Regions from separate parts of the Massilia endophytica genome, predicted to be linked through region 3. Evidence: predicted binding sites of a transcription regulator. Region 3 holds the regulator's gene; each other region holds the start of a gene.

Region 1 (7,644 bases), 1.6 Mb from region 3:
CCACGGCCATCGGCAGCGCCAGCAGCGCGCCCGAGGTCGAGACCAGCATCGTCGGCACGATCGACAGTTCGATCGGCAGGCGGATGGCGAACTTGGTGCCCTTGCCCAGCGCCGATTCGATGTGGATGGCGCCGCGGTTCTTTTCCACCGCCGTCTTCACCACGTCCATGCCCACGCCGCGGCCGGACACGGAAGACGCCACTTCCTTGGTCGAGAAGCCCGGCAGGAACACCAGCTGGTAGGACTCGTCGTCCGTCAGGTTGGCGCTCGGCGAGATCAGGCCCTTTTCGGCCGCCTTGCGGCGCAGGCCGGCGGGGTCCATACCCTTGCCGTCGTCCTGCAGCACGATCATGACGCTGTTCGCTTCCTGCCATGCCTTCAGGGAGATATAGGCCTTGGCGGGCTTGCCTGCGGCCACGCGCACGTCCGGCGCTTCCACGCCGTGGTCCAGCGCGTTGCGCAGCATGTGCACCAGCGGGTCGTAGAGGCTGTCCACCACCACGCGGTCCACTTCCGTTTCCGCACCCTCGATGGTGAGTTCGACTTCCTTGCCCAGATCCTTGGCCAGTTCGCGCACCAGGCGCGGGAATTTCTGGAACAGGCGGCCCACCGGCTGCATGCGGGTGGCCAGGGTGGCGCGCTGCAGTTCGGTGGAGTAGCGCGATGCGCGCTCCAGGGTTTCGGTCAGGGCCGACATGAGCGTGGCGGCCTGGCCTTCGAACTTGAACTGCTGCAGGCGCTCCAGCAGCACGGCGGCCTGGTTGGCGGCCTGCACGGATTCGCCCGCCACTTCGAGCAGCGCGTCCAGCTTGACCGCGTCGATACGGATGCTTTCTTCCTTGGCCGGCGCCGTGGTGGGCTTGCTTTCCTCGCGGCGCTCGACGCCGTCCCATTTTTTCCCGGCGGGGGCTTCCGCAGCGGCAGCGGAGGCCGCCGCCAGCGCTTCCGGCGTGGCGCCGCTTGCCGCAGGCGCCGCAGGACGGGTGTAGCTGCCCGGCGGCATTACGGCTTCGTACATGCCTTCCCAGTCCAGGCCATCGGCCGATGGCGCTGCGGCGGCGGCCGGCGCGGCAGCAGCCGGGGTGGCTGCGGCAGGGGCCGGCGCGGGCGCGGCGGCAGGCTTGGCCGGCGCCGCGCTGGCCTTGCCCTCGATGGCGTCCTTCAGGATCGCTTCCAGGTCCGGCGGCATGGCGGGCAGGCTTTCGGGCGCGGCGCCGTTGTTCAGTTCGGACAGCTGGTCGGCCACGAAGCCCGAGGCCTGCAGCGCCGCTTCGATCGACAGCGGCGTCACCGGCGCGGCGCCCGTGCGCAGCGCGTCGAACAGGTTTTCCGTGAGGTGGCAGGCCGTGACCAGCGCGCCCAGGTTCATGAAGCCCGCCCCACCCTTGATGGTGTGGAAGGAGCGGAACACCGCGTTCAATGTCTCTTTGTTGTCTGGGTCGCGTTCGAGGCGCAGCAGGTGCTCCTCGACGTTGACTGCCAGGTCCATCGCCTCAACGACGAACTCCTTGAGCATATCGTCCATTAGAATCCCAGATCGGCAAGAAGGTCATCCACACTATCCTGGCTCAGTGCCACGTTCGGCGTCGACGGGCCAGACATCAGCGACACCTCTTTTTGTGCAATCTTCTCGCGTACGGAAGGCGGCGCGTTGTCCTTGAGCAGCTGCGCCAGCTCGTTCTCGACAGTCTTGGTGATGACCACGACCTTCTTGATCAGCTGGCCGGTGATGTCCTGGAAGTCCTGGGCCATCATGATTTCCAGCAGGCGGGCCTTCTCGGCTTCGGTCGCTTCGGACACGGCCTGGGCAAAGGCGCGCGAGTCGCCCGCCAGGGTCTTGAATTCCTCGATGCTCAGCTTGCCCTCGAACAGGGCGGCCCAGCGGTCTTCCATTTCCTTGGATTTCTTGGACAGCACGTCCTGGGCGGGCATGCCGTCGTCCAGGGTGTTCAGCACCTTGTTGGCGGCCTGCTCGGTCAGGCTGGCCACGTATTCCAGGCGGTCCTGCGCGTCCACGATCTGGGAGGAGGCTTCGGTCAGGGCCTTGTCGTAGCCCAGTTCGCGCAGCGAGTCGTGCAGCAGGCGGACGATGCCGCCCAGGCGTTCGAACATGCTGCCGTCGTGGCTGGCTTCCTCGGCCGCTACGGCCGGAGCCGCTTCAGCGGCGGGCGCGGCGGCGACAGGCGCGGCCGGGCGGGCGGACGAGATTTCGTCGAACAGGCTTTCCAGATCGTCTTCTGCCGCCGCGGCCGGTGCCGGAGCGGGTGCCGGGGCCGGAGCCGGGGCGCTGGCGCGCTGCGCGGACACTTCCTCGAATAATGCGTCGAAATCATCAGCGGCGTCGGTCATAATCCCTGCTTCTCCATAATCAAAAAATTGCTGCCGTTCTTGCTCCACGCTCATTCCGCGATGACGCTAGGCAATATTAACGCACTTACGCGAGTGTAGCAGGGGCCTGCCCCCTTGTTCAATCACCCTATCCCCAAAGACTGGCCAAAGTGAAGCCCTTTCCGGCTAGTGTTGTATTTGGGTTCTGCTTAAAAGCACTATTTGCGCCGAATTTGCGCTGTTCCACGCTGTTTCTTGAGCGATATCAAATCTTTCCAAGCTGGCAAGCCTTGCAAATCGGACTACAATGAACTTGTGGTCCACTCTTTCGAGGGAGGCTGTTATGTACCGCAAGATCCTGGTCACGACCGATGGCTCGGCCGTGTCGCGCATGACCGCCTGCGCGGGCGTGTCCTTTGCCCAGCAGATGGGGGCCGAGGTGCTGGCGCTCTTCGTGGCGCCGGAATACCAGTACCCCATCTATGTGGAGATCATTCCGCCCAGCTATCCGAGCGAGGAGGAATACCGCGCCGCCATGGCGCGCGCGGGCGCCGAGCACGTGCAGTCCATCGTCGAGGCCTGCGCCAGGAAGGGCGTGCGCTGCGAGGCCATGACCGCCTTTTCCGAGAGCGCGGCCCTGAAGATCGTGGACGTGGCCCAGAACAATGGCTGCGACCTCATCTTCATCGGCTCCCACGGGCGCAGCGGCTGGGGCCAGCTCCTGCTGGGGAGCGTTACCAACAAGGTGCTGTCGCATACGCGCATACCAGTTCTGGTGCACCGTTTGCTGAAGGAGCCGCAAGCCGAGTGATTTCAGCAACTTGCGGGATCGTTTCCACCAAGCATTGCATACCAGTTAATGTAATAATGCATTCAAGATCTGCTTTTTTCCGGGCCCATATCAATGATAAGAATCGTTATCGCCGATGACCACACGATAATGCGCGAAGGCCTGAAACGCATCCTCGACGGCGCCCAGGATGTGGACATCGTCGGGGAAGCGACCGACGGTTTCGAGGTGTTGCGCCATGTGCGCCAGGGCGGCTTCGACCTGCTGCTGCTCGACCTGTCCATGCCGGGCCGCAGCGGCGTGGACCTGATCCGCCAGGTGCGCAGCGAGGCGCCCAAGCTCGCCGTGCTCATCCTGACAATGCACGAGGAAGAACAATATGCCGTGCGCGCCATCCGCGCCGGGGCCCAGGGCTATCTCACAAAGGAGTCCGCGGGCACCCAGCTGGTGGGGGCCATCCGAAAAGTGGCATCTGGAAGGCCTTATATCAGCACCGAGGTCGCCGAGCAGCTGGCCCTCAATATCATGACGCCCAACGAGAGCCTGCTGCACAAGCAGCTGTCGGACCGGGAATTCGAGGTGTTTTCCCTGCTCGTGTCCGGCAAATCCATCACCGAGATCGCCAACGGCCTGCACCTGAGCGTGAAGACGGTGAGCACCCACAAGACCCGCATCATGCAGAAGATGGGGATGAGCTCGCTTTCCGAAATGGTTCAATACGCGGTTGCGCACAAGCTGCTGTCGCCGTTCAAGACGTAAAGATTCCCACCCCTCGCCCCCCTGCTCCGCCCCCTTGATCCCTCTGGGCGGCAGGCCGAGGCACTAGGAAGATTCCTACACCCTGACGCCTGCTCCTACGCGCATATTCAGCGCTTACCGATATCATTCCTACCACCTAGTTGGCATACTGAAACCATTCGAAGTGAGTTGCCGCCAAGAATTCAGCATGTTCTGACGGCACGGTAAAAACCCCGTAGTCCAACTTCCGGCACTCGGATGACCTGAACAGGAGAACAGCATGCACTCCATGCAAACTACCGACATGCGTGCCACCAGCCCCGCCACCGTCATGGAAGCGGGCCGCCAACGTCAAGGCCGGCTGTGGTCCAACCTTAAAGAAGTCTGCGACCTGCTGCGTATTCCGGCCTGCAATATCCATACCGATGAACTGCTGTTCCAGCACGTGCAGTTCAAGACGGGCCAGCGCATCCACACCATCGGCCAGGCCTTCGACACGCTCTACATCGTCAATTCCGGCTTCCTGAAAACGGTGCTGATCGACGAATTCGGCAACGAGCAGGTGCTGAGCTTCCCCATGAAGGGCGACATGCTGGGCGTGGACGGCATCCACACCCGCCACTACGCCTCGGAAGCGGTGGCCCTCTCCGATTGCGACCTCATCCTGTTGCCCTTCAAGAAGCTCACGGCCCTCGGCCGCGTGCACCTGGAACTGGAGAACATGATGTACGGCGTGATGAGCCGCGAACTGGTGCGCGAGCAGGCCATGATCGGCATGCTGGGCGCCCTCAGCGCGGAGGCGCGCGTCGCCCGCTTCCTCATCTCCCTGGCCGAACGCTTCGCCCAGATGGGCTATTCGAGCAAGCTGTTCAACCTGCGCATGACGCGCCATGAAATCGGCAGCTACCTGGGCCTGACCCTGGAAACCGTGAGCCGCACGCTCTCCGCATTCAACGAGATCGGCCTCATCACGGTGGACCAGCGCACCATCGGCATCAAGGATCCCGAAGCCCTCAAGACCCTGCGCCGCCTGCCGCCTTCGCGTTCGCGCGCCAAAGCCCCGGGCGCGGCCCGCGGCAAGGCCGCCGAACCCGCCGCCCCGCCCGTGCAGCTGGTCGCGGCAGTCTGATCTCTCACTCGGCTTACCCAGCTTGGCCCGCTTCGGCGGGCTTTTTTTCATTTGTACAGAAAACACTTGCGTTTCCGGCACGGCTGGCCAATAATTCAAATGCGAATGATTCTTATTTAGAGGACGACATATGCCAAGTACGACCGCCCCACCCGGCACAGCGGCCCTCGCGCCCGCAGCCGGCGCCAACGCTGCGGCCCCCGCTGCCCCGGCCGTGCGCCGCTTCAGCACCGCCAGCCTCATGCAAGACCAGCGCGAAGTCGAGATCGAGCACGCCGGCCGCATCTACCGCCTGCGCATCACCCAGCTGAACAAGCTGATCCTGACCGCCTGACCCAATCCCAGCCAGCCATCCGCCCCGGCGGTAGCCAGCGACCCACTCCCAAGGAGAGTCCGATGGCTATCGAACACACCGCCCCCATTTTCGCTTCCCCCGTCCAGCCAGGCCATCGCCCCGAACTGATGCTGAGCGCCGTGCTGCACCTCATGTCGCACTACACTGCCAGCGCGGACCGGGGCGCCTGCCTCAAGCTCGCTTCCGTCATCGAACGCCACCTGAAGGCCCTTGCAGGCCTGCCGGAACTGGCGCCTGTGCTCAGCGCCACCTGCCAGCAGCTCTCCGAACAGTGGGCCTCCGTCGTGGAGCGCTCCCTGCCGCCGCAGGAGGACGGCTTCCTGAGCCGCATCATGTCCCGCCACCGCACGGCCCCGCAGGCCGTCTGAACGCCATGTGCGACAGGCATCAGGCAGCGGCGGACGGCGCCAGCCCGCGCCGGCGCCGCCTGTGGGATCTCGGCCACGCCTGCCACTGCCCCCTGATCGGCACCGGCCTGCCGCTGGGCGCTCTGCGCAAGCTGGTGGGCAAGGTCACGGGCGGCACGGTGATGGCGGACGACTACGAGGTGCACGTGGGCGTGGTGAGCGAATGCGGCACGCGCAACCGGCTTTCGGAAGCCGTGCAGAAGGAACTGGACCGGCGTTATGCGCCCGTGCTGCTGCGCTTCCGGCAGGCGCGCAGCAGCGAACAGCTCGCCCAGCTGTGGCAGGCCGCCGTGGCGGGCGGCGCGGAGGTGCCGGGCGCCTTCTGGGCCGCGCTCACGCATGTGCGCTGCACCGCGGCGCTCGAAGAAAAAATGTGCCGCGACCTGCACATGATCCAGCACCAGGCCGGAGCCTGCGCGCGCGCCGACATTCACCGGTTCCATGCGGTGCTCGATGAGAAGGCCCAGCTGGAACAGGAGATGGCGCGGCTCCGGCAGCGCAGCGCCGCCATGCAGCTCGAACGGCGCGAGGAGCAGGAGCGTCATGCGGCGCAGGCCATGCAGCTGCGCGCCCAGCTCGTGGGCCGGGACAGCATGATCGATTCGCTGCGCCAGGAGCTGGAACATCTGCGCGCCTCGATTCCGGGACTGGCGAGCCGCGAACGCCTGCAGCAGCAGCTTGCGCTGAGCCTCGACCGCGAACACGGGCTGCGCCAGCAGGTCGCCGAACTGAAACGCGAACTGGCCGATGCGGCAGCAGCCGCACGCGCCGCCGAATCCATCGCCAGCGCGGAGTCCAGCGAGCCGCCGCCCGCTGCGGCGCCGCTGCTGCCGCAACTGGCGGAACGCAGCGTGCTGTGTGTGGGCGGGCGCAATGGCAGCGTGGCGGGCTACCGCATGCTGGTCGAGCGCAGCGGCGCACAGTTCGCGCATCACGACGGAGGGCTGGAAGACAATGCAGGCAGGCTCGAATCCAGCCTTGCAGCGGCGGACCTGGTGATCTGCCAGACCGGCTGCATCAGCCACAGCGCCTACTGGCGTGTGAAGGATTTCTGCAAACGCACCGGCAAGCGCTGCGTGTTCGTGGACAATCCCAGCCTCTCCAGCCTCCAACGCGGGCTGGAGGAGCTGGCCTAGTAGACGTCGCGGCGGTAGCGGCCCGCCGCTGCCAGCGCATCGAGTTCCGCATTGCCGGCGATCTGGCGCAAGGCGGCATCTACGCCAGCCGCCATGCCTTCGAGACTGCCGCAGACATAGATTGCTGCGCCATCGGCAAGCCAGGCGCGCAGCGTGGACGCGTGTTCCGGCAAAAGGTCCTGCACATAGCGCCGTTCCTGCTGGTCGCGCGAGAAGGCGAGATCCATGCGTTCCAGCAGCCCAGCTTCGCGCCACGCCGCGAGCTCCTCGCCGTAGTGCATGTCGTGCGCCGCATTGCGCTCGCCGAACAGAAGCCAGTTGCGCGCCTGCCCGGCCAGCACGCGCGCCTTCAGGTGGCCGCGCAGGCCTGCCATGCCGCTGCCATTCCCGATCAGGATCAGCGGACGCGCGGCGTTGTCCTCCAACCGGAAGCGGCGGTGCTGGCGCAGCCGCAGCCGAACCGTTGCGCCGAGCGGAGCGTGATGCAGCCAGCCGGAGGCGGCGCCATGGCTGCCGTCCGCGTGGCCGTGCAGGCGCACCAGCAGGTGCAGGCGGCCGTCTTCCGGTATCGATGCAATAGAGTAGTCGCGCGCGTGTTCGGCATCGGCAGGCGGCGCGATCTGCGCCAGGTCGCCGGACTGCCATTCCGGCAGGCTTCCTTCAACCGGCTCCAGCTCGAGATGCGCGAGCGGCGCGCCTGCGCTGCCAGGATTGACGATGCGCCGCTCGGCCAGGCGCCAGCTCGCGAAGGCTGGGGCGCC
Region 2 (7,644 bases), 230 kb from region 3:
TCCGCCAGACCCGCCAGTCCACACTCTCCGCCGACGAGGCCGAGGGCATCGTGCGCAGCTGCGCCGACGTCCAGGTGGTGTCGCGCGACGGCAGGACCATGCTGGTGGATGCCGGCCCCTGCGGCATGGAGTCGCTGCGCGAACGCCTCAGCGGCTGGCTGGTGAGCGAAGCCGGGCCGCCCAAGCCAGTGCCGGACGCCTGCGTGCACGTGAAGCGCTGATCAGAACTGCTCCCACTCGTCCGCCGCTTCCGCCTTGCGCACGGCGACCTGGCGGCTGGGCGAAGGCGCGCGTGCCGCAACGCGAACCGGTGCAGCAAGCGATGCCGAGGCGCCCGTCTTGAAGAAGCCCACCACGCTGGCAAGGTTGGCCGCCTGTTCCTGCATGCTCTGCGAAGCCGCTGCCGCCTGCTCCACCAGCGCCGCGTTCTGCTGGGTCACCGCGTCCATCTGGCCGATGGCGAGGTTGATCTGTTCGATGCCCGAGGTCTGCTCGTGCGTGGCGGCGGTGATCTCGCCCATGATGTCCGTCACGCGCTGGATGCTGTCCACGATGTCGCCCATGGTCCGTCCGGCATCGTCCACCAGGCGCGAACCTTGGTCCACGTTGGCCACGGACGCCGTGATCAGCTCCTTGATCTCCTTCGCCGCTGCGGCGGAGCGCTGGGCCAGGTTGCGCACCTCGCTTGCCACCACCGCAAAGCCGCGCCCCTGTTCGCCCGCGCGCGCCGCTTCCACGGCGGCATTCAGCGCCAGGATGTTGGTCTGGAAGGCGATGCCGTCGATGACGGAGATAATGTCCACGATCTTGCGCGAGGACTCGTTGATGGTGCCCATCGTATCCACCACCTGCGACACGATGGAGCCGCCGCGCACCGCCACTTCGGACGCGCTGCGCGCCAGCTGGTTCGCCTGGCGGGCATTGTCCGCGTTCTGCTTCACGGTCGCCGTCAGCTCCTCCATCGAGGACGCGGTTTCCTCCAGCGAGCTGGCCTGCTCCTCGGTGCGCGAGGAAAGGTCCATATTCCCGGACGCGATTTCCGCCGAGGCGGTGCTGATGGTGTCCGTGCCCATGCGCACCTGGCTCACCACATTGAGCAGGGCGTCGTTCATGGATTTCAGGGCGGAGAGCAGGCGGCCCGTTTCATCCTGCCGATTCACTTCGATTTGCGAGGAGAGGTCGCCTGCGGCCACGGTCTCCGCCACCCCCACTGCCTCCTCGATGGGGCGCGTGATCGAGCGCGTGACGAGATAGGCCACGGCCGCGCCCACCGCCAGGGCCAGCAGGCCGAGAATGATCATGGTGGTCTGCGAGCTGTCGTACACCGCCGTGGCGTTCTCCGCCGCCTTGCGCGCTTCCGCGCCTTCCAGGTCGATCAGCGCGTCCAGCGCCTTCAGCACGGCGGCCAGGCTGGGACCCGTTTCGCGCATGAGGTATTCGGCGGCATCCTGCACCTCGCCTTCCTTGCGCAGCTGGATCAGGCGGTTGTTCTTCTCGGCGCCGGACTTGAGGGCCTCGTCCACGGCCGCCATCAGGGCTCGTTCGCGGTCGGTGCTGAGGCGCTTGCGCAGCTGTTCGCTCGCCGCCGCATACCGCTTGCGGGCCTCGGCGATCTTCTGCACTTCCGCGTCCACCGCCGCGCTGCTGGGCGTCACCAGCATGGTGGTGAGCGACAGGGCGATATTGCGCACCTGGTCCACCATCTGGTTGGCGGCCTCCATCTTCACGTTCTTGTCCTGTACGATGTCCTGCGTGTGGGCGCCGATGCGCGACATCGAAGTGAGCCCGAGTACAAGCACTGCGATAAGCAGGCCGAGGGTGGCTGCAAATCCGGCGCCAAGCCGGGCGCCGATGCGGAGGTTGGCAAGCGTCATGTCGTCCCCAAAGGTATGCTCTGTGAGGCTATTGTCCCGAAACCCGCAGCCGATAGAAAGCACCGCCCCAATCTGCCCGCAAAGTGTCGCGGGAGAGCAACATCAGGCCTTCACTGCTGGGCTGCGCCGCCGCCGCGCGGCTGGTCGTACAATGGCGAAAAACGGGGGGCAGACGTGCAACGCGATATGCCGGACACAGGGGAACGCAGGGAATGGCTGCTGAAGCGGAACTGTTCGCTCACGCCGCGCCAGACCATTGCCGCCTGGTCGATCCTGATGGGGCTCTCGGCCGGCACAGGTATCTTCTTCGCCCTGCATGGCGCGTGGCTTGTACTGGCTTATTCCGCGCTCGAAATGGCGGCCGTCAGCGTGGCCTTCCTAGTCTACTGCCGCCATGCCGCCGACCACGAACATATCGTGCTGGAGGACGGCTCCCTGCTGATCGAGAAGGCCGTGGGCGGCAAGGTGCTCGCCACGCGGCTCGACCTGTACTGGATGCGCATCGAAGCGCCGGGCGAACTGATCACCCTTGAGGCGCGCGGGGTGAAAGTGGACGTGGGCGGCTACCTGCCGGAAGCGAGCCGCCGCCGCTTCGCCCGCCAGCTGCGCGAGGAGGTCAGCGCACGCGGCATGCCGCCCCGCTGATCAGGGCATGAAGGCAATCTCCGGGTAGTCCGCCATTACGGCGGCCAGTTCGGCCTTGGCGGACGCCGCATCGTCCTTCAGGTAGGGCAGGAAGAAGGCCTTGACCAGCGCCGCCGTCATGGCGATGCCGCGCTGGCCGTCGATGCTGCCGTAAGGGCGGTTCTTGTTGAGCTCCGGGTGGATTGCCCCGTCCTCGAAATTCGCGTGCAGCATGCCGCGCACGCGCAGGCGGCAGGGCGCGGCAGACTTCGAACTCACGTCTTTCCATATCCCTTCGCGCCGGTGTTCCGACTTGCTGTGGGACCAGCGCTCCATCCATCCTCCGCCAGCGGGCGGCTCCGTGACCAGGTAGCCCAGGGGCTGGCGCGGCCTCGCGTCCAGCGTGTTGTCCGAATAGTCGCCGTCCAGGTTCATCGCCGCGACGATGCTGCTGTCGTAGTCCGCCGCCAGTGCGGAAGCGGCGCCGCCCAGCGAATGGCCGAACGCGGCGTAGCCTTTGACGTTGATGCGTCCGCCCAGGGGGCTGTTCCTGTCGCGCGCCAGCGCCTGCATGCGGCGCGCCATGGCCAGAATGTCCTGCGTCATCGTCAGGTACTCGCTCTGGTTATGGTTGCGGGCGGGCTTGGCCGCGCGCACCGCCGCAACGACGAAGCCCTGGGCGGCCAGCATTTCCAGCAGCACGGAGTAGTCCCCCGCGAGCTTGCTCATTCCGGGCGCGAAGACGAGGAAGGGATAGCGGCGCGCCGCCTCGTGCACGCCGCCATCGCGGGCAGGGTAGTACACGACTGCGGTGTGGCGCCGCATGTTCTCCATCCATTCGGTGCGGAGCTGACCAACGGCGTAGCCGCTGCCAGCGGCTTTCGCTTCCGGGGCAATGCGGTATGCCCCAACGGCCAGCGCTGCTGCAAAGGCAAGTACGGTGCGTCGTTCCATCATGTTCTCCCATCGTTATGGACGAGCATACCCAGGAGCCCGACTGCGGGTCTCGGCGGTGCGACAGAATGCAGGATGGCGGGGCTGGCCCGCAAAAAAACCTGCCGGCGGCCGGAGCCGGGGCAGGTAAAGGCTGGAGAAAACTTGTATGGATGATCAGAAGCGGTAGCCCACGCCGACGCCGACAAGGACGGGGTCGACCTTCGCCCTGCTGACCCGCGCACCGCCAAGCAGCACGTCGCTACGCAGGCCGATCTTCTTCACATCCACATTGAGCGACCAGTTCTGGCCAAGCTTCACATCGAAGCCTGCCTGCGCCGCGAAGCCGAAGCTGTCATGCTCCAGGCTGCCCTGGCCGCCCAGGAAGCGGTTGGCCGAGAAGGTGGTCCAGTTCACACCCGCGCCGATGTAGGGGCTGAAGGCGGATTGCGGCGAGAAGTGGTACTGGGCCAGCAGGGTGGGCGGCAGGTGCTTGAAGGTGCCCACTGCCTTGCCGTCCAGGAGCACATCATGTTTCTGCGGGTAGGTGAGCACCAGTTCCGCCGCGAACTGCGGCGTCACGAAGTAGCTGATATCCACCTCGGGAATGGTCTTGTTGCTCACGCCGATGCGGTTGGCCGCGCCGGCGCCGCCCACGGGGTCAGACTTGTCCGCCGGGTCGATATGCACGGCGCGCACGCGCACCTGCCAGGGCGTAGTTTCGGCCGAGGCGTGCGTGCCGGCCATGGCGGCGGCAAGGGCGATTGCTGCGAGTACTGCGTGTTTCATCATTTCCTCTCTTTTTCATCAATTGGCAAGCGCAGTCTATTGATCTGTCTCAACAAAAACTTTGATCCAAGTCAAAATTGACTGATTGATTACGCCCGGCCAAAAAGCGGAGTAAGATAGCTGCGCTTGGCACCCGGACAACCCACTCTCAGGAGACAAGAATGAAGTTGAACGTCAATGGACAGGTACGTGAATTCGAGGCGGAGGAGGACACGCCGCTGCTCTGGGTGCTGCGCGAGCAGTTGGGGCTGACCGGCACCAAGTACGGCTGCGGCATCGCCCAATGCGGCGCCTGCACCGTGCATATCGACGGCGAAGCCACCCGCAGCTGTGTGCGTCCCGCCTCCACCGTGACTCCCGAGCAGAAGATCGTCACCATCGAAGGCCTGTCCCCGGACGGTTCGCATCCCGTGCAGAAGGCATGGGCGGCGCTGGACGTGCCGCAGTGCGGCTTCTGCCAGTCCGGCATGATCATGGCCGCCACTGCCCTGCTGAAGGAAAAACCGAAACCAACGGATGCGGATATCGACGCGGCCATGACCAACATCTGCCGCTGCGGCACCTACAACCGCGTGCGCAAGGCGATTCACGTCGTTGCGCGCGGCGGCGACCCGAAGACGGCCGGCCTGGCCATCGAGCACGTGGAAGGGAGCAAAGCATGAGCGCCAAACTCGCCTCTCCGTCGCGCCGCAGCTTCATGGGCCGTTCCGCCGCCGCTGCGGCGGGTCTCATGGTCGGCTTCCACATTCCCTTCGAGGCCATGGCGCAGGATGCAATGCCGCCCGAAGTCAACGCCTGGGTAGTGGTGAAGCCGGACGACACCATCGTCATCCGCATTGCCCGTTCCGAAATGGGCCAGGGCACCCTGACCGGCCTGGCCCAGCTGGTGGCCGAGGAACTGGACGCCGACTGGAGCAAGGTCACTACCGAATATCCGACCCCCGGAACCAACCTGGCGCGCAACCGCGTCTGGGGCAGCTTCTCCACGGGCGGCAGCCGTGGCGTGCGCGAGTCGCACGACTATGTGCGCAAAGGCGGCGCTGCCGCCCGCGCAATGCTGGTGCAGGCAGCGGCCACACAGTGGAATGTGCCTGCGGGCGAATGCTTGGCTGCGAACAGCACCATCACGCACACCCCGAGCGGCCGGAAGGTGACCTACGGCCAGGTGGCCGCCGCAGCGGGCAAGCTGCCGGTGCCCACGGACGTGAAGCTCAAGGACCCGAAGGACTGGAAGATCGCGGGCAAGCGCCTGGCGCGCCTGGATACGGTGGACAAGACCACCGGCAAGCAGGTCTACGGCATGGACCTCAGGATGCCGGGCATGCTGAACGCCGCCATCAAGGACTGCCCCGTCTTCGGCGGCAAGGTGAAAAGCTTTAACGCGGACGCCATCAAGGACAAGCCTGGCGTGAAGAAAGTGCTGCAGGTGGGCGACAGCGCGGTGGCGGTGGTTGCCGACACCTGGTGGCGCGCCCGCACGGCGCTCGAAGCGCTGCCGATCGAATGGGACAAGGGCGCGAACGTCAAAACCTCCAATGCCGACGTGGCAGCGATGCTGAAGGAAGGCCTGGATGCAGGCGGTGCGGCAGTCGGCAACAGTAATGGCGACGCCCGTGCGGCGCTGGCAGGGGCAGTGCGCAAGATCGAATCGGTCTATTCCTACCCGCACCAGAACCACGCGACCATGGAGGTGATGAACGCCACTGCGCGCTGGACGCCTGAGCGCTGCGAGGTCTGGACCCCAACCCAGAACGGCGAAGCGGCGCTTGCCGCCACGTCGGAAGCGGCCGGCCTGCCCCAGAAGCAGTGCGATGTCTACAAGGTGCACCTGGGCGGAGGCTTCGGCCGCCGCGGCGCCACGCACGACTGGGTGCGCCAGGCGGTGCTGATCGCAAAGGAAATGCCAGGCACGCCGGTCAAGCTGATCTGGACGCGCGAAGAAGACATGATGCACGGCCGCTACCATCCAACGACCCAGTGCAAGCTCAGCGCAGGCCTGGATGCGAAAGGCAACCTGACAGCGCTGCACATGCGCATTTCGGGCCAGTCCATCCTTGCGGACGTGATTCCGAGCGCGATCAAGGACGGCAAGGATCCGGCAGTATTCCAGGGCCTGAATCCCCCGGGCCCGGAATCCTCTTTCGCCTACAGCGTGCCGAATCTGCTGATCGACCACGCCATGCGCAATCCGCCTGTTCCTCCCGGATTCTGGCGTGGCGTGAACCTGAACCAGAACACGATCTATGTCGAATGCTTCCTCGACGAGATCGCCCACGCCACGAAGCAGGACCCGCTAGCCTTCCGCCGCAAGCTGATGAAGGACAGTCCGAAACACCTGGCAGTGCTGAACGCGGTGGCCGAGAAGGCTGGCTGGGGCAAGCCTGCGAAGAAGGGCGTCTACCGTGGACTGGCGCAGGCAATGGGCTTCGGCAGCTACGTGGCCGCCTGCGCCGAGGTTTCGGTGAGCAAGGACGGCAAGCTGAAGATCCACCGCATCGTTGCCGCCACCGATCCGGGCCACGTGGTGAACCCGCAGCAGGTGGAGGCGCAGATCGAAGGCTCCTTCGTCTACGGCTTGTCCGCCGCGCTCTACGGCGCCTGCACGCTGAAGGAGGGCCAGATCGAGCAGACCAATTTCGACACCTACCAGGTGCTGAAGATGGACGAGATGCCTGCGGTGGAGTCCATTCTCATGCCGTCGGGCGGCTTCTGGGGCGGTGTCGGCGAGCCGACCATCGCCGTGGCGGCGCCCGCCGTGCTGAACGCCATCTTCGCTGCCACGGGCAAGCGCATTCGCGACCTGCCCCTGAAGAACCACAGCCTGAAGAAGGCCTGAGGACTGGCGCGAAAGCGATGATCCGTTCAGCCCTGGCGCTGGCCTGCCTGCTTGCCGCAGGAAGCGTGGGTGCGCAGCCCACGCTGGCCGTGCGCGATGGCGGCATTCCCGACCCCCTGCCGGGCGCCTCGGCAGGGGATGCTGCCCGTGGCCGCGCCATCGTCGCCAACCGGCAGCTCGGTCTCTGCCTGCTGTGCCATAGCGGGCCGATTCCCGAGGAGCGCTTTCAGGGCGACCTTGCGCCGGACCTCGCGGGCGCTGGATCGCGCTGGAACGCCGCGCAGCTGCGCCTGCGCATCGCCGATTCAAGCCGCATCAATCCCGAGACCATCATGCCCGCCTACTTCCGCAGCACCGGCCTGGCGCGCGTAGCGCCCGCGCACCAGGGCAAATCCATCCTGAGCGCCCAGCAGATCGAGGACGTGGTGGCCTACCTGCTTACCCTGCGCGGGGAGGCGAAGCCATGATCGGCCGCCGCGAGGTTCTCGCAGGGCTGGTGCTGACGGCGTTTGTGCGGCCCGCCTCAGCCACGCCGGAACGCATGGCCGCCGCCATCGCAGCCTTCTCCGGCAACGCAACACCGAAACC
Region 3 (7,644 bases):
TCCACGCGATGACCGCCGTGTAGAAGCCGATGAGGGCGAGCTGCGCCAGCCATAGCCAGCGGCGCCAGTGCCGGGCCAGGAACAGGCTGCCGAGGCCCATCAGCAGGTCGAAGGCGCTGGCGCCGTACAGCATCAGCGGTCGAAGCGCGGCAGGAATGCCAGTGCGTTCCAGCAGCAGGTAGCTGTCGGCCACGGGGTAGACGAAGGCCGAGACCCAGGCCGTCCACAGCCAGACTGCGGCTATGCTGACGCGCAGGAGCGGCAGCAGCCAGCCCAGTTGCGCCTCGATCCGCGCGCTGCGCGCGTCCACAATAAAGGTCTCGACAGCGCGTGGCGGCCTGCCGAGCAGCCCTTCCATATCCGCGCTGTCCGCAGTATTGCCGCGTTCGAGCATGCTGAGGGTTTCCGGTGTCAGCGGGCTGGCTGGCAGCAGCACCGCCAGCCTTGCGGCGGCGCTGGCCAGCGCACCGGGCAAGGCGAGTACACGCAGCCTCCCAAGCCCCATCTCGCGGCGCAGCGCGTCCAGATAGTCGAGGAAGCGAAGAGCTTTGGGACCCACGAGCGCGACCCGCCGGGTTCCGGCTCCCGGTTCCGCGAGCAGCGCCACAATCGCGGCACAGACATCGTCGACATGGACGGGCTGCACGCATTGCGCGGCTTGGCCGAAGCGGAGAACCAGCGGCATGGCGGCCAGGGCGCGGAAGAGGCGCGCGCTGGCGCCGTCCGGCCCGTAGACGAGCGATGGCTGCACGATGCGCGACGTCAGCGGCAGCGAGGCGAGGAAATCGTCGGCCACTTTCTTGCTGCGGTGGTAGCCCGTGGCCGCGTGCCCGTCCGCGCCCAGTGCGGAGATCTGTACCACCCGCTGCACCCCTGCCTCCGCGCAGGCCGCAAACAGCGCGCAGGGCGTGGCGATATGCAGTGCCTGGAAAGTCTGTTCCCCCGCTTCGCGGATGATGCCCACGGTATTGATGACCGCGTCCACGCCTCTCAGGCGCGACACCCAGAGCGCTTTTTCGCTATCGTGAACGAAGTCTGCCTCGATGAAGCTCACACGCGGATCGGGGTGCGGGCGGCGCCCGGCACTGGCGACGCGATGCCCCTGTGCCAGCAGCAGCGGCACAAGGTGCGAACCGATAAAGCCGGTGGCGCCGGTCACGAGGATATGCATGCCAACACGATATACGAGAACAGGAACGACGATATGGACAATTGGAAGACGATGATCGGCCGCAGCCTGCTTCCGGGCGCGGCGGCGAGCCTTAGCTCAACCGTTGCACTGGCGCTGTGCGGCAAGACCGACAGCGGCAGCCTGTATGGCCCGACCAATGCCGTCAGCCACTGGCTCTACGGCGACAAGGCCTTCGAGCACGACGAGCCCTCCATGAAATACACGCTGGCGGGCTATGCCATCCACCACGCCAGCGCCATGTTCTGGGCCGCCATCTTTGAGCAGCTGGCAGGCAAGACCCTGGACCGCAAGAACGTCAAGTCCACGGCCGCCGCCGCCGCCGTGGCCAGCGCGGTGGCCTGCTTCGTGGACTACAAGATGACGCCCAGGCGCTTGCAGCCCGGCTATGAGAAACGGCTGAGCACCGGCTCGGTAACGCTCGTCTACGCCGCCTTTGCGGTAGGTCTTGCTGCTGGCGCGATGGTGAACCGCCGCCGCTAGCGGTCTTCCCGTTCGAGCCAGGCGCGGCCGGCATCGAGCACCATCGACAGCTCCTGGCGCACGAGGGCAAAGCGGCGCGGGGCGTCGTCGATGGGGCCTTCGGCAATGGCGGCTTCGGCATCCAGCGTGGCGCTGATCAGGCGTTTGGCGCCCAGCGAGCCGACTGCGCCGCGCAGGCTGTGCATGGCCCGCGCCGCGTCGTGGTGGCGCCCTTCGCGCAGCGCCTGGTCGGCTTCATCCATCGGCTGCATGCCGCTCTCCAGGGCGCCCCTCACCATCTTGAACAGCATGGCCCGGCCTTTCGGGTCGGCGCCCATCACTTTCATCAGGCTGTCCATGCTGAAGACCTGGCCGGCTATCGGCGCGGGTGCGGAATGCCCGCCCGCTTCGTTCTGCGCCGCGGCCTGGGGGCGCGGCAGGTGGCGCTGGATGACACTCATCATTTCCTCCACAACGACCGGCTTGGCGATGAAATCCGTGATCCCGGCCTCCACGCAGCGGTCGCGCTCGGAGGCCAGCACCCCGGCCGTCATCGCTATCACCGGCAGGGTCAGTTTCAGCTCGCGCCGCAGCATGGCAGTGGCCGTGAAGCCATCCATGACAGGCATCTGCATGTCCATCAGGATCATATCGTAGCCTGCGGGGCTTGCGCGCAGCAAATCGACGGCCTGCTGCCCGTCGCCCACCACGTCCAGCGTGGCGCCCGCCTGCTCCAGGATGCCGCGCGCCACGGCCTGGTTCAGCAGATTGTCCTCCACCAGCAGGAAATGCACGCCGCGCAGGCGGTTGTGCAGGCCGTTGCTGCCCAGGGGCTGGTCGTCCCGGCCGCTGTGCCGCGAGGCCATGGCCTGGTGCAGCGCTTCGAACAGGCTGGAGCTCGTGATGGGCTTCACCAGCACCACGCCCGCCTCAGGCGAAAGCGAAATATCCTCCAGCTGGCCGCGCGCGAAGGCGTTCAGCATCACCACGATGGGCGGACTGCCGCCTCCGGCCATGCGCCGGATCTCCTGGGCCACCGTATCGCCTTCAGTCCCGCGCATATGCCAGTCGGCCAGCACGATGTCGTAGGACTCTTCGCGCTCAGCGAAGAGCCGCCGCGCCTCCGCTCCGTCCGCCGCCAGGTCGGCGCTCCAGCCCCAGGCCTCGATCAGGCGGCCGATCATCTCGCGGCTCGTGCGGTTGTCTTCTGCCACCAGCACGGACAGCGGACCGATGGCCGGTTCGCGCTTCGCCGGCGTTTTATCGGGCAGCACCTCGAAGGGCAGCGCGAAGGAGAAGCAGCTGCCCCGCCCTTCCGTACTGCGTACCTGGACTTCTCCGCCCATCAGCGCCACCAGCCGGTGGGTAATGGCCAGGCCCAGCCCCGTGCCGCCGAAGCGCCGCGTAATGCTCTGGTCTCCCTGCGAGAAGGCGCGGAACAGCCTTGCCTGCTGGGCGGGGCTCATGCCGATGCCGGTGTCTTCGACCTCGAAGCGCAGCACCGCTCTGCCATCCGTCTTCTCCTTCACGTGAACGCGCACCACAACTTCTCCCTGCTCAGTGAACTTGATGGCATTCCCGGCAAGGTTGACCAGCACCTGCTGCAGGCGCAGGGCGTCGCCGCGTAGCTGGCGGGGGACTTCGGGGTCCACCACAATGGCCAGTTCCAGCTCCTTGTCGCCCGCGTTCATGGTCATGGTGGTGGCGAGGGAGCTCATACTGTCGTCAAGGTCGAAGTCCGCTGGCGACAGTTCCATGCGCTGCGCCTCGATCTTCGAGAAATCCAGCACGTCGTTCAGGATGGAGAGCAGCGTGTCGCCCGCGCTGCGTATCATGTTCAGGTATTTGCGCTGCTGCGCCGTGAGGCTTGTGTTGCCGAGCAGGTGGGCCATGCCCAGCACCGCGTTCATGGGCGTGCGGATCTCGTGGCTCATATTGGCCACGAAGTCGCTCTTGGCCTGGTTGGCGGCGTTGGCCTTGTCGCGCTGCTCCTCGAGCTCCTTGCGCAGCGCCTGGGCGCGCTCGTCGGCGGCCGTGCGCGCAGCCATCAGCTCATTGAAGGCGGAAGTGAGCTCGCCGATCTCGTCATGCTTGCTGACCGGAATGGGCGTGAACGCGTCAGGTTCTTCGCGCAGGCCCTGGATGGCGTTGCGCAGGTCGACCAGGGGCGCCATCAGCCGCACCGTGAACCAGACGATCAGCGCGGTGGTCAGCAGGGAGGCCAGTCCTCCCCACACAGCCATGCGCATGCGCAGCCCCTTGAAAGGCTCGAAGGCCTCGTCCGTCGGCAGCGATGCGGCCAGCACCCAGTCCACAGTTTTCAGCCTGCGGAAGCTGGTCAGGGCGGGCTTGCCATAGCTGTTGGCGGTGATGACGGTGCCGGTCGTACCGTCGCGCAGCATATGGCCCACGGCGGGATCGGCATCCGGAGGGCGGCGCTGCAGCACCCGTGCGGAATCGGGATGCAGCACATAGATGGGCGCTTCGCCCCGCGTGACCGCGAAGTAGTAACCGGTACGGCCCACCTCCGCGGTGCGCAGGTGGCCCAGCACATTGTCCTTGTACAGCTGCAGTACGCCGAGCAGGATGCAGATCACATTCCCGTCCGGATCCAGCACCGGCGCCACCATCTGCACGATCGGGCGCTTGCCTGCCTTGCCGAGCATCGGCCCGGCGATCAGTGGCTTCTTGCTGGTCATCACTCGGCGGAAATATTCGCGGTCGGATGCGTCCACGCCCGCGCGGCCCGGCCTTTCCGGAACGTCCGCCAGGATCACCCCCTGCGGACTCAGGATCAGAATGTCGTCGAACAGGGAGAGCACCGGCCGATCCTTGTAGAAGGCACGCAGCGCGGCAGGGTCGCCCGCGATGTCGCGCGGCTGGTGCTTGGCGGTAAGAGTGATAACGTCGAACAGCATGGAAATCTTGTCATCCAGCTCTTCGGCGGTGCGCGCCACCAGGGCGCTCTGCTGGGCGAACAGCACGCGCGTGAAGTCCGTCTGCATGCGGTCCGAGAGCAGCGCAGTGACGAGCGCGATCATGACGATCGAAGTGACGCTGGTCGCCAGGGCGACCTTCGCTTTGATCCCAAGCGGTTTCATGGTGTCCTGTTGAGGAAGCGCTGTGGAAATTTTGCTATCAACAGCCGGGCGTGGCAAGGTCAATACCGCGAGGCAATAACGCGCAAGGTGCGCGGTGTTTGTTCATTCGGGCGCAAGCCGGTAAACTGGGGCAAACGCCAATCCCCGGAAACTTTCATGATCGAACTGCCATCCCTCACGCTGCCCGGCGCCACCATCGAGATTCTCAAGGCGCGCTGCGCAACCTGCAGCATGCACCAGCTCTGCCTGCCCATGGGACTGGACATGGGCGATATCGACAAGCTGGACAAGATCATCGGCCGCCGCCGCAAGGTGGAGAAGGGCAGCACCCTGTTCCGCGTGGGCGACCCCTTCACGAGCCTGTATGCGATCCGCCTCGGCCACTTCAAGACCTACCAGATCAATGCCGGCGGCGAGGAACAGGTGACGGGCTTCCAGATGGGGGGCGAGCTGCTTGGCATGGACGCCATCAGCACCGACCTGCACTACTGCAGCGCGGAAGCCCTGGAGGACAGCGAAGTATGCGAAATCCCCTTCGCCAGCCTGGAACAGCTGCTGGGAGACATGCCCACGCTGCTGCGGCACTTCCACCGCATGATGAGCCAGGAGATCACCCGCGAGCAGAGCGTGATGCTCCTGCTGGGGAATATGCAGGCCACGCAGCGTTTCGCGGCCTTCCTGGTGAACCTCGCCTCGCGCTACGAGGCGCGGGGCTATTCCAGCACTGCCTTCCAGCTGCGCATGTCGCGCGAGGACATCGGCAACTACCTGGGCCTGACCATTGAAAGCATCAGCCGCCTGCTGAACAAGTTCAAGAAGCTGGGCCTGATCCGCGTGAGCAACCGCGAAATCCAGGTGCTGGACCTGCCGCGCCTGAAAGCCATCACGGCCGGCACGGAGACTTGCGCCTAATCGGCGCGCAGCGTCACCTCGCGTTCCATAGGCCACTGCCAGCTTCCCTCCAGGCGCCAGCTGCGCTGGCCGCCTTCCACCAGCACCACCCAGCGGCTGCGCTCCAGCATCGGCAGGGGGGCGGTGAAACGTCCTTCCGCGTCCGGCTGCACGGTCAGGCGCACATCGTGCTCCGGCTGCGTGGCATGGGCCAGGTGCAGGGCGAGCGCGCCGGGCGGCAGGGCCGTACGGCTGATGACGCGGCCTTGCAGCGCGCCGCGCGCAGCGTCATAGCGCAATTCGGCGGACAGGCCAAGCGCCGACGCCATCCTGTCGCGCCGCAGGTCCTGGTTGATGGCCTTGCCGCGCTTGTAGTAGTCCCCCACCACCAGCGCGTCCTGCTGCGAGAAGGCGATATAGCTGGTGTAGAAGCAGGCCAGGAGCACGATGGCCGGACCGGCCATCAGCAGCCATGGCCAGCGGTGGGAATACCAGGGGGTGCTTGCGGGGTTCATGTGCTTCTCCTTAACGCGGCACGATGAAGACGGCCTTCTCGTGGACCGCAATGGCGGAATCGTCCAGCGCTTCCAGTGTGATCTCGATGGTGTTCGACCCTTTCTGCGCCTTGCCGTGTTCCGTACGCAGGCGCAGGGGAACGGCGCGGGTCTCGGTGGGCGCCAGCGTCACTTCCGCATCGCTCGCCACGTTCAGCGAAGGAATGCCGCTCGCGCGGATGCGGTAGGTATGCGGCGCCTCCGTCGTGTTCATGATCTGGAGGCGGTAGACGTTTTCGATCTTCCCGTCCTCCACCTCGCGGCCCATCGAGCCGCGGTCGCGGATCACGTCCATCTTGAGGGGCGTGCGCAGCCAGAGCGCGGCGATGAATGCCAGGGCCACGGCGCCCAGCAGGCCGGTGTAGATCAGCACCCGGGGACGCAGGGCGCGGCGCTGGATGTCCCGTGCGCCCAGGCCTTCCGCCATGGCGCGGTCGGTGCTGTAGCGGATCAGGCCACGCGGCTGCGCGACCTTGTCCATCACGCTGTTGCAGGCGTCGATGCAGGCGGCGCAGCCAATGCACTCGTACTGCAGGCCCTTGCGGATATCGATGCCGGTGGGGCAGACCTGCACGCACATGGAGCAGTCGATGCAGCCGCCTTCCGAGCGTGGATTGCGCGGCTCGCCGCGTTTCGCGTCGTAGGTGACGATCAAGGAATCGCGGTCGAACATCGCGCTCTGGAAGCGCGCATAGGGGCACATGTACTTGCACACCTGCTCGCGCATCCAGCCCGCGTTGCCATAGGTGGCGAAGCTGTAGAACAGCACCCAGAACCACTCCCAGGGACCGAAGGAGAACGTGAGCGCCTCCGTTCCCAGCATACGGATGGGCGTGAAATAGCCCACGAAGCTGAAGCCAGTCCACAGCGCCACGGCGCCCCAGGCCAGGTGCTTGGCGCTCTTGCGCGAGAACTTCTTCAGCGAAGGCGGCTGGCGGTCCAGCGCGATGCGCGCGCTGCGGCGGCCTTCGATCTTGCGCTCGATCCAGAGGAAGATCTCGGTATAGACCGTTTGCGGGCAGGCGAAGCCGCACCACACGCGGCCCGCCACCGCCGTCACCAGGAACAGCAGCCAGGCGCACATCACCAGCAGCACCGCCAGGTAGATGAAGTCCTGCGGCCAGAGCACGAGGCCGAAGAGATAGAACTTGCGCGACGCAAGATCGAACAACACCGCCTGACGCCCGTTCCAGCTCAGCCAGGGCAGGCCGTAGAAGGCCAGTTGCGTGAGCCAGACGCAGACCCAGCGCAGGCTGGCGTATCGGCCCTTGATTTCGCGGGGATAGATCTCCTCGCGGGCGGCGTACATCTTGATGACTTGCGGCGCGTTCATGATGCTGCTTCTCTCTACTTCTTCGCTACTTCCACGGGATTCGACAGGCCCCACACATAGGCGGCCAGCACGTGCACCTTGCCTTCGCCCAGGAAGTCCGCGAAGGCGGGCATG
Region 4 (7,644 bases), 2.0 Mb from region 3:
CCTTTCCATCGCGTCGAAGGGGCGCTTGAGCAGCACTTCCTCGGGAAGCCGGAGCTGATCGGAGGAGGGGACGAAGTCGATGTTATCGCTGATGAAGAGCGTGTCGTCCACGCGGCCGGTGGAAAGGCCTGTATCCCGGCTGAGGAGCATCATCATGCCACCCGATTCCAGGTGCAGGCGGTCGTAATCCTCCACGAAGTAGGCGGGATCGACCATCATCACCACCGCTCCCGCAAAGCCGCCCTTGCGGTCGTTCAGGCGGCGCGAAATCTGGATCTGCCATTTTTTGCTGAGCGGATCCACCATGGGATTCGTGACCAGCGCCAGGTCGGCACTGCTGGCTCCGAGCGTGCGGAAGAAGTTCCGTTCTCCCACGCTGGCTGGGAAGCTGCCATACAGGCTGTCCAGGAGCTGGCCGTCCGGCCCGTACAGGGCGATGGGCAGCTGCAGCTTGGAGGGCATGAGCGAATCGAGCAGGCCATTGCGGCGCGTGAACTCAGGCAGGCGCAGGGCGCCTTCCGTTTCCTCGAATTTGAGCTTGAAAAGCTGGGTGGCGTGATCGGTCTGGCGCAGCAGGTGGCTCGCGTTTTCCGCCATGGTGCGCGCCTGCGCATGGGCATGCAGCACGGCCTCGATATGCGCGCTGTGTTGCTCCTGTCCTATCTGCCATGCGACGGCGGCCCACATCGATGCCAGCAGGACCAGGGTAAAGCCGGGCAGCAGTATCGCCCGATACATTTTTCTCACGAGCCGCAGGACGGTGGTCGTAGTCGCTGTCACGTGTCGAATTCTCCTGTTCCTGCACAGTATTCTGCCTGCAAATGCCGCCCTTGGCACCACAAATATGGGGTCCTCACGGAAACTTTATTAGAATAGCCACGCCGACTAGCCGAGGACGACCTTTTGACCGATTTCACACTCTCACTGCCCGCCGCCCGCGCCCTGCACCTGGCCGCCCAGGGACTGCTGCAGCCGCGCAGGAAAAAAGCCCGCAAGGCCGACGTGCTGGACGCCATCCGCCACCTCGGCGTGCTGCAGATCGACACCATCCATGTGGTTGCGCGCAGCCCCTACCTGGTGTTGTGGAGCCGCCTCGGCGACTATCCCCTGGCTTGGCTGGAGGAGCTTCTGGCCGAGGGCAAGCTGTTCGAGTACTGGGCGCATGAGGCCTGCTTCCTGCCCATCGAGGACTACCGCCTGATGCGCCACCGCATGCTCGATCCCGCCGCCATGGGGTGGAAGTACTCGGAGCGCTGGATGCAGGAGCGCCGCACCGAAGTGGATGCGCTGCTCGATCACGTGCGCAGCAAGGGGCCGGTGCGTTCCTCCGATTTCGAACGCAACGACGGCAAGAGCGGCGGCTGGTGGGAATGGAAGCCCGAGAAGCGCTCCCTCGAAGTGCTGTTCACGGCGGGCCGCCTGATGATCGCGCGCCGCCAGAACTTCCAGCGCGTGTACGACATCGCCGAGCGCGTGCTGCCAGGCTGGGACGACAGCCAGCTCCCCCCATCCGAAGAAACGCAGCGCGAGCTAGCCCTCAAGACCGTGCGCGCCCTCGGCCTGTCGAAAGCCGCATGGATCGCCGACTATTACCGTACCAAGCCGCCGCGCCCGAACGCCGAAGCGTTTGCGGAGCAGGGCCTGCTGCTGCGCGCACGGGTCGAAGGCTGGAAGGAGCCGGTCTACATCCATCCCGACCTGGCGGACTTGGCGCGCGCCGCCCAGGACGGGGCGCTGGCGCCCAGCGTGACCACGATTCTCTCGCCTTTCGACCCGGTGGTATGGGACCGCCGCCGCGCGCTCGAACTGTTCGATTTCGACTACCGCCTCGAATGCTATACGCCTGCGGAGAAGCGCCGCTACGGCTATTTCACCCTGCCGATCCTGCGCCGCGGCGCACTGGTGGGGCGGGTGGACGCCAAGGCGCACCGCCGCGAAGGTGTCTTCGAACTGAAGGCGCTCACGCTGGAACCGGGCGTGCGCCTGACCGACCGTTTCGTGCGCGACGTGGCGGGAGCCTTCCAGCGCTGCGCCGCATGGCACCAGTGCCCGCAGGTCAGGCTGCAGCGCTGCGAACCCGCAGCCTTCGGACCGATGCTGCAGGCCGCGCTGGACGGCGAGGCGATGGCGGCATGAAGCGCGCGCCGAAGCACATCGTGGGACCGGACGGCCTGCCGCTGCTTGGCCGCTTTGCAGGCGAGGCGGAGAGCTTCGACTGGGCCGGACTTGCCGCGCCCCACGCGCGCAGCGCGCTGTGGCGCCGGTTCCACCACAAGAAGTGGCACTACGTGGCGCTGGTGAGCGAACAGGTGCTGTGCGCCGTCGCCATCGTGGACGTGGGCTGGACCAGCACCTGCTTCGGCTACGCCTTCGACCGCAACGACGGCGACATCGTGGCCAACTTCTCGCAGGACGGCCGTCCCTTCGGCGCCTCCGCCCGTGTGGCGGACAGCGCGGGCGGCAGCAGCAGCTTCTCGGCGCGCGGCACGAGCATCGATATCGAGGCGCTGGCGGACGGGCGTTACCGCCTTACCCTGGTGTGCCCGTATCTGGAGATCGACGCGGAATTCGGCCCGCCGTCCGCGCCCCTGCTGCTGGCCACGGGCACGGTCAATGGCGGCTCGGTGCACGCCACGCAGAAATCCCCCGGCATGGCGCTGAGCGGAGAGGTGCGCACCTGGCGCGACGAATACCGGCTGGACGGCGGCGCCGCCAGCTTCGACTATTCCAACGGCCTGCTGGCGCGCGAGACGTCCTGGAAATGGGCTTCCGCCCATACGCTGGACATGGGCTTCAACCTGCAGGCGGGCTACTTCGGCGGCAACGAGAACGCCCTGTGGCTGGATGGCGAACTCATCCCGCTGGCCCCCGCCCATTTCATCTACGACCAGAAGGACCCGCTGGAGCCCTGGCACATCTTCACCGAGGACGACCAGCTGGACCTCATCTTCACCCCCGAAAGCGCGCGCCGCCAGGACCGCAGGATGGTGGTGGCCGCCAGCCGCTACATCCAGCCCATCGGCAGCTTCAGCGGCTGGGTGCGCGCCAGCCCGGACGCTCCCAAACGCATGGTCGAGAGCCTGGTGGGCGTGACCGAGGACCACTACTCGCGCTGGTAACGTATCCAGCCGAGCTGGGCGATCTTTTGCTTGAATTGCCCATGAAAACATCCTAACTTAATAGGACTCCGCTGAGGTTACGGCCTTGAGCAAGGTCAAAGTGGGCTTGTCGGGCATCTTTACACTTGAACTTCCTTTCCGCCACAGTGTCATTGGGAGTCAGAATGTTAACGGCCACTTACACCCTGGTTGCCTTGTCTGTCGAGCAGGCCAGCGTGCGCCTCAGTCTCCAGTCTTTCCAGAAGACAATTCACGCCAACCTCATGCGCCACAGCACCCTGAGCCTGGCGCAGCTGGAGCACGCCTGCGAAATGCTGGACCAGCTTTATCAGGCCTGCCATTGGCGCAAGGTCGAGCTTTACCTGATTCCCGCCGTGCGCCAGGCCACGGAGCGCGCCGACAAGCTGCTGGACGAGCTGAGCCGCCTGAACCAGAACGCCCTGGCCCTCATCCGCCGGGTCAAGCTGCAGGTCGAGCAGCTGGGCGCGGACGGCCAGGCCCAGGCCGCCGCCGTCTGCGAGGCCATGGACGGCTTCTGCCAGGCCATGCTCAAGCGCCTGGAAAAGGAGGAGACCGAGCTGTTCGGCATCGCCCGCACCGTCATCGGCGGCGAAGCCTGGTTTTCCATCGCCAACCAGCTGCTGGCCCACGACGCCGAAGTCGCCGAGGCGCGCCGCACCGCCGCCCAGCCCGGCCAGCCGGTCCAGAAAGCCGAGCCCATTGCCTTGCTGCCGCGCGCCGCGCCCGCAGCCGGTGCGGTGCAGGCCATGGACATCCGGGTGCCCGACCTGCATTTCCAGCGCCGCCATCGCGCCGCACACCGTGCTGCGGCCGAATAGGGTCCGCCCGCCGTGAAAAGCGGCGCTGCGCTATGATGGTGGTTTTGATCCATCCATAGCTCATCATGTTCGAATTTCTCCGCAAGCGTCCAGGCGAATCCTCCGGTTCCGACAGCGATGCCGGCCAGCCCGCGGCAGCGGGCGAGGCTGCCGCAGCGGACGCGGCGGCGCGCCGGGCCGCCCAGGTGGAGCAGGCCCGCGCCTTGGCCGGGGACGAAGCCGCGGCCGTCGAACTGATCCTGCACAGCGAATTCGCCGACGTGCGGCTGGCTGCGGCCGAGCACGTGGTGTCCCAGGACATGCTGGCCAAGGTACAGCAGGCCGTGCGCAATTCGGACCGCCGCGTGGCCAAGCTGGTGCAGGGCCGCCTCGACGCCATCCGCCACCGCCAGGCCGAGGAGCGGCAGGCCGAGCTCACCATTTCCAATGCCCAGCGCCTCCTGCAGGAAGAAAAGCTGGCCCCGAACCAGGTGGCCGACCTCGACCGCCAGTGGCAGGTGATCGCCGCGCCGCCCGCCCTGGCGGCCCAGTTCGACCAGCTGCGCACGGCCCTGGGCGCCCGGCTGGAAACCCAGGTCACTCTCCAGCGGCAGATGCGCGACGAGCTGAACGTGCTGCGCCAGCTGGCGCCCGGCGAAGCGGGGGAGGCCGAACTGGCCCGTATTGCCGAGGCCCATGCGGCCCAGCTGGCGGCGCCCGAGCATGCCTCGCTGCCGCGCCATCTCCTGAACGATTTCGACGAAGCGCTGGCGGCGGCGCGGGCCCGCGTGGCAGGCAGCCCGGCGCCGGCGCCCGACGCGGCCCCGCCCGCGTCCGAGAGCGCCGCGCCGGAAACGGCCGCTGCGCCCGCCAAGCCTGCGCGCGAACGCCACAAGGCCACCCCGGCGGACAAGGAAGCCAACCAGCGCTTCATGGCCATGGTGGACCAGATGGAAGCCGCCCTCAGCCAGGGCCAGCTGCACATTGCCTCCGATCTCGACAAGGCGCTCAAGGAAGCCAAGACGGGCCGCCTCACGCCGCCCCAGGCCGACCGCCTGGCCCATGTGAGAAGCGAGCTCAAGCGCTTGGGCGACTGGGCGCGCTGGAGCGGCAATGTTTCGCGTGAAGAGATGGTGCACGCGGTGGAGCAGCTGCCCGCCCAGCAGCTCTCGATGAGCGAACTGGCCAAGAAGGTGGGCAGCATGCGCGAGCGCTGGAAGGCGCTGGACGGCGTATCCGGCCCCGCTCCCCGCAGCCTGTGGGAGAAATTCGACGCCGCCTGCACGGCCGCCTATGCGCCTGCAGCGGCCCACTTCAAGCATCTGGCCGAAGAGCGCCACGGCAACGCCGCCAAGGCCCAGGCCCTGATCGACGAGGTGCAGGCCCTGATCGCCACCGACCCGGCAGCGAAGGAGGATTGGCGCGCCATCGCCTCCGCTTCCCAGCGCCTGCGCCAGGCGTGGAGCAAGCTGGGCACCATCGACCGCAAGGACAAGCGCAAGCTCGACACCGCCTTCGGCAAGGCCATGGATGCGCTGATGGCGCCGCTGGAAGAACAGCGCAAGATCGAGGTGGCGCGCCGCGAGCAGCTCATCGAGGAGGTGGGCAAGCTCAAGCCGAGCGAGCGCCACACGGTGGACACCCTGCGCGGCCTGCAGCAGGCCTGGCAGACCCACGCCAAGGCCCTGCCGCTGGAGCGCAAGGCGGAGCAGGCCCTGTGGCAGAAATTCCGCGCCGCCTGCGATGCCGTGTTCGCCCAGCGCAAGGAATCGGCCCATGCCGCCGACCACGAACGCAAGGCCCACCTGCATGCCCGCGAAGCCATCTGCGCCACCCTGGAGAACGCCGTCTTCGAGGGCGATGACAAGGCCGTGCAGGCCGCCATCTCCAAGGCCCTGCGCGACGCGGCCACGGCCTGGCACGCCTCCGGCACCGTGCCGCGCGCGGCCGAACAGCGCATCGAGCAGCGCTACCGGGCCGCCGTGGCCAAGGTGCAGGCCCAGGGCGACGCGGTGCGCAAGCGCGCCGGGGCGGCCCAGGCCAACGCCATGCGCGACAAGCTGCGCCTGACGCAGGCGCTGGAAAATGCCATCGCCGCGCCGGACGAGATCGATGCACAGGACTGGGGCGCCCGCTGGCACGCCCTCCCTGCGCTGCCCGCCGACTATGAGAAAACCCTGCGCAGCCGCTTCGACGCGGCCCTGAAGGCCGCCGGAGGGGAGGCGAGCGCCCGCGCCGCCTATGCGGGCCAGCTGGAAGCGAACCGGCCGCGCCTGCTGTCCGAGGTGCTGCGCCTGGAGATCGTGGCCGGCATCGACAGCGGCGCCGAGTTCGCGCGCGACCGCCTGAAGATGCAGGTCGAGGTGCTGCAGAACTCCCTCAAGTCCGGCCAGAAGCCCGCCAGCCACGCGGCCCAGTTCCTCGCGCTGTGCGCCATGCCAGCCCTGGTGGACGACCGCACGGCCAGCCGCATCGAACAGCTGTTCCGCCGCATCGGCGCCTCGGAGTCCCGATGAGCCGGGTTTCCGTGCAGGCCGGGGACTTCGACCTGTCCGCCGAGGTCGCCAAACTGCGCGCCGGACAGGGCAAGGTTGGCGCTATAGTGAGCTTCGTCGGCACCGTGCGCGACCTGAACGATGGCGCCGACGTGGCGGAAATGGAGCTGGAGCATTATCCGGGCATGACGGAGCAGTCGATCGAAGCCATCATCGTGCAGGCCGAAGAGCGCTGGCCCGTGCATGGGGTGCGCGTCATCCACCGCATCGGCCCACTCAAGCCCCTGGACCAGATCGTTCTCGTAGCCGTGACGGCGGCGCACCGCGGCGAAGCCTTCGCCGCCTGCGAGTTCATCATGGACTACCTGAAGACCGAAGCCCCGTTCTGGAAGAAGGAGCAGACCCCCGGCGGCGCCCGCTGGGTCGACGCCCGCAACAGCGACGACGCTGCCCTGGAGAAGTGGAAGTAGGAACACGCCAGTTTCACACTTGAAAAGTGGTCGCGCAGCCATATTTTGTCGTTAGGATAAATTTGGGAGGCATGGTTGCACGATGCGTCAAGATAAACTGACTACAAAACTACAGGAAGCGATTGCCGACGCCCAGAGCCTGGCGGTCGGAAGCGATAACCCCTATATCGAGCCCATCCATCTGCTGATGGCGCTCATGAACCAGGAGGACGGCGGCGCCCGCTCCCTCCTGCAGCGCGCCGGTGTGAACATCGGCGGCCTGATGAACGCCCTGAAAGCAGGCCTGGAGCGCCTGCCCAAGGTGTCGGGCACGGGCGGCAATGTGCAGGTGAGCCGCGAGTTCGTGTCCATGCTCAACCTGGCGGACAAGGAATCCCAGAAGCGCAACGACCAGTTCGTATCCAGCGAAATGGTGCTGCTCGCCCTGACGGACGACAAATCCGACGCGGGCCGCCTGGCGCGGGAGAACGGCCTGAGCCGCAAGTCCCTGGAAGCGGCCATCGATACCGTCCGGGGCGGCAACAAGGTCGATTCGGCCGAGGCGGAAGGGCAGCGCGAGGCGCTCAAGAAATACACCCTGGACCTGACCGAGCGCGCCCGCATGGGCAAGCTGGACCCCGTGATCGGCCGCGACGACGAGATCCGCCGCGCCATCCAGGTGCTCCAGCGCCGCACCAAGAACAATCCCGTGCTGATCGGCGAGCCGGGCGTGGGCAAGACGGCCATCGTGGAAGGCCTGGCC

What was found. The regulator FNR, encoded in region 3, switches genes on or off when oxygen is low (the NO sensors DNR and NnrR bind a similar motif). The targets are predictions, from matches to a motif close to TTGATNNNNATCAA.
Region 1: LSQ66_RS14695 (universal stress protein) is a predicted target of FNR. The motif match lies at 2,584-2,597, and genes of this name have one in related genera.
Region 2: LSQ66_RS23150 (OmpW/AlkL family protein) is a predicted target of FNR. The motif match lies at 4,282-4,295, and genes of this name have one in related genera.
Region 4: LSQ66_RS12435 (hemerythrin domain-containing protein) is a predicted target of FNR. The motif match lies at 3,205-3,218, and genes of this name have one in related genera.

What each region holds. Positions count from the first base shown of each region.
Region 1 covers NZ_CP088952.1:3,216,850-3,224,493, forward strand. The annotation lists gene LSQ66_RS14685 (chemotaxis protein CheA) at 1-1,525, opposite strand, end outside; gene LSQ66_RS14690 (protein phosphatase CheZ) at 1,525-2,349, opposite strand; gene LSQ66_RS14695 (universal stress protein) at 2,672-3,139, shown strand; gene LSQ66_RS14700 (response regulator) at 3,233-3,877, shown strand; gene LSQ66_RS14705 (Crp/Fnr family transcriptional regulator) at 4,188-4,985, shown strand; gene hemP (hemin uptake protein HemP) at 5,116-5,319, shown strand; gene LSQ66_RS14715 (hypothetical protein) at 5,382-5,708, shown strand; gene LSQ66_RS14720 (DUF2325 domain-containing protein) at 5,714-6,883, shown strand; gene LSQ66_RS14725 (sulfite reductase subunit alpha) at 6,880-7,644, opposite strand, start outside.
Region 2 covers NZ_CP088952.1:5,046,275-5,053,918, forward strand. The annotation lists gene LSQ66_RS23130 (hypothetical protein) at 1-221, shown strand, start outside; gene LSQ66_RS23135 (methyl-accepting chemotaxis protein) at 222-1,874, opposite strand; gene LSQ66_RS23140 (DUF2244 domain-containing protein) at 2,049-2,519, shown strand; gene LSQ66_RS23145 (alpha/beta hydrolase) at 2,520-3,455, opposite strand; gene LSQ66_RS23150 (OmpW/AlkL family protein) at 3,609-4,223, opposite strand; gene LSQ66_RS23155 ((2Fe-2S)-binding protein) at 4,382-4,882, shown strand; gene LSQ66_RS23160 (xanthine dehydrogenase family protein molybdopterin-binding subunit) at 4,879-7,056, shown strand; gene soxX (sulfur oxidation c-type cytochrome SoxX) at 7,074-7,523, shown strand; gene LSQ66_RS23170 (SoxY-related AACIE arm protein) at 7,520-7,644, shown strand, end outside.
Region 3 covers NZ_CP088952.1:4,813,960-4,821,603, forward strand. The annotation lists gene LSQ66_RS22105 (SDR family oxidoreductase) at 1-1,171, opposite strand, end outside; gene LSQ66_RS22110 (hypothetical protein) at 1,205-1,672, shown strand; gene LSQ66_RS22115 (response regulator) at 1,669-4,752, opposite strand; gene fnr (fumarate/nitrate reduction transcriptional regulator Fnr) at 4,909-5,664, shown strand; gene LSQ66_RS22125 (FixH family protein) at 5,661-6,158, opposite strand; gene ccoG (cytochrome c oxidase accessory protein CcoG) at 6,169-7,530, opposite strand; gene ccoP (cytochrome-c oxidase, cbb3-type subunit III) at 7,545-7,644, opposite strand, start outside.
Region 4 covers NZ_CP088952.1:2,771,086-2,778,729, reverse strand. The annotation lists gene LSQ66_RS12450 (sensor domain-containing diguanylate cyclase) at 1-780, opposite strand, end outside; gene LSQ66_RS12445 (winged helix-turn-helix domain-containing protein) at 904-2,136, shown strand; gene LSQ66_RS12440 (DUF2804 domain-containing protein) at 2,133-3,119, shown strand; gene LSQ66_RS12435 (hemerythrin domain-containing protein) at 3,284-3,958, shown strand; gene LSQ66_RS12430 (DUF349 domain-containing protein) at 4,024-6,453, shown strand; gene moaE (molybdopterin synthase catalytic subunit MoaE) at 6,450-6,902, shown strand; gene clpB (ATP-dependent chaperone ClpB) at 6,985-7,644, shown strand, end outside.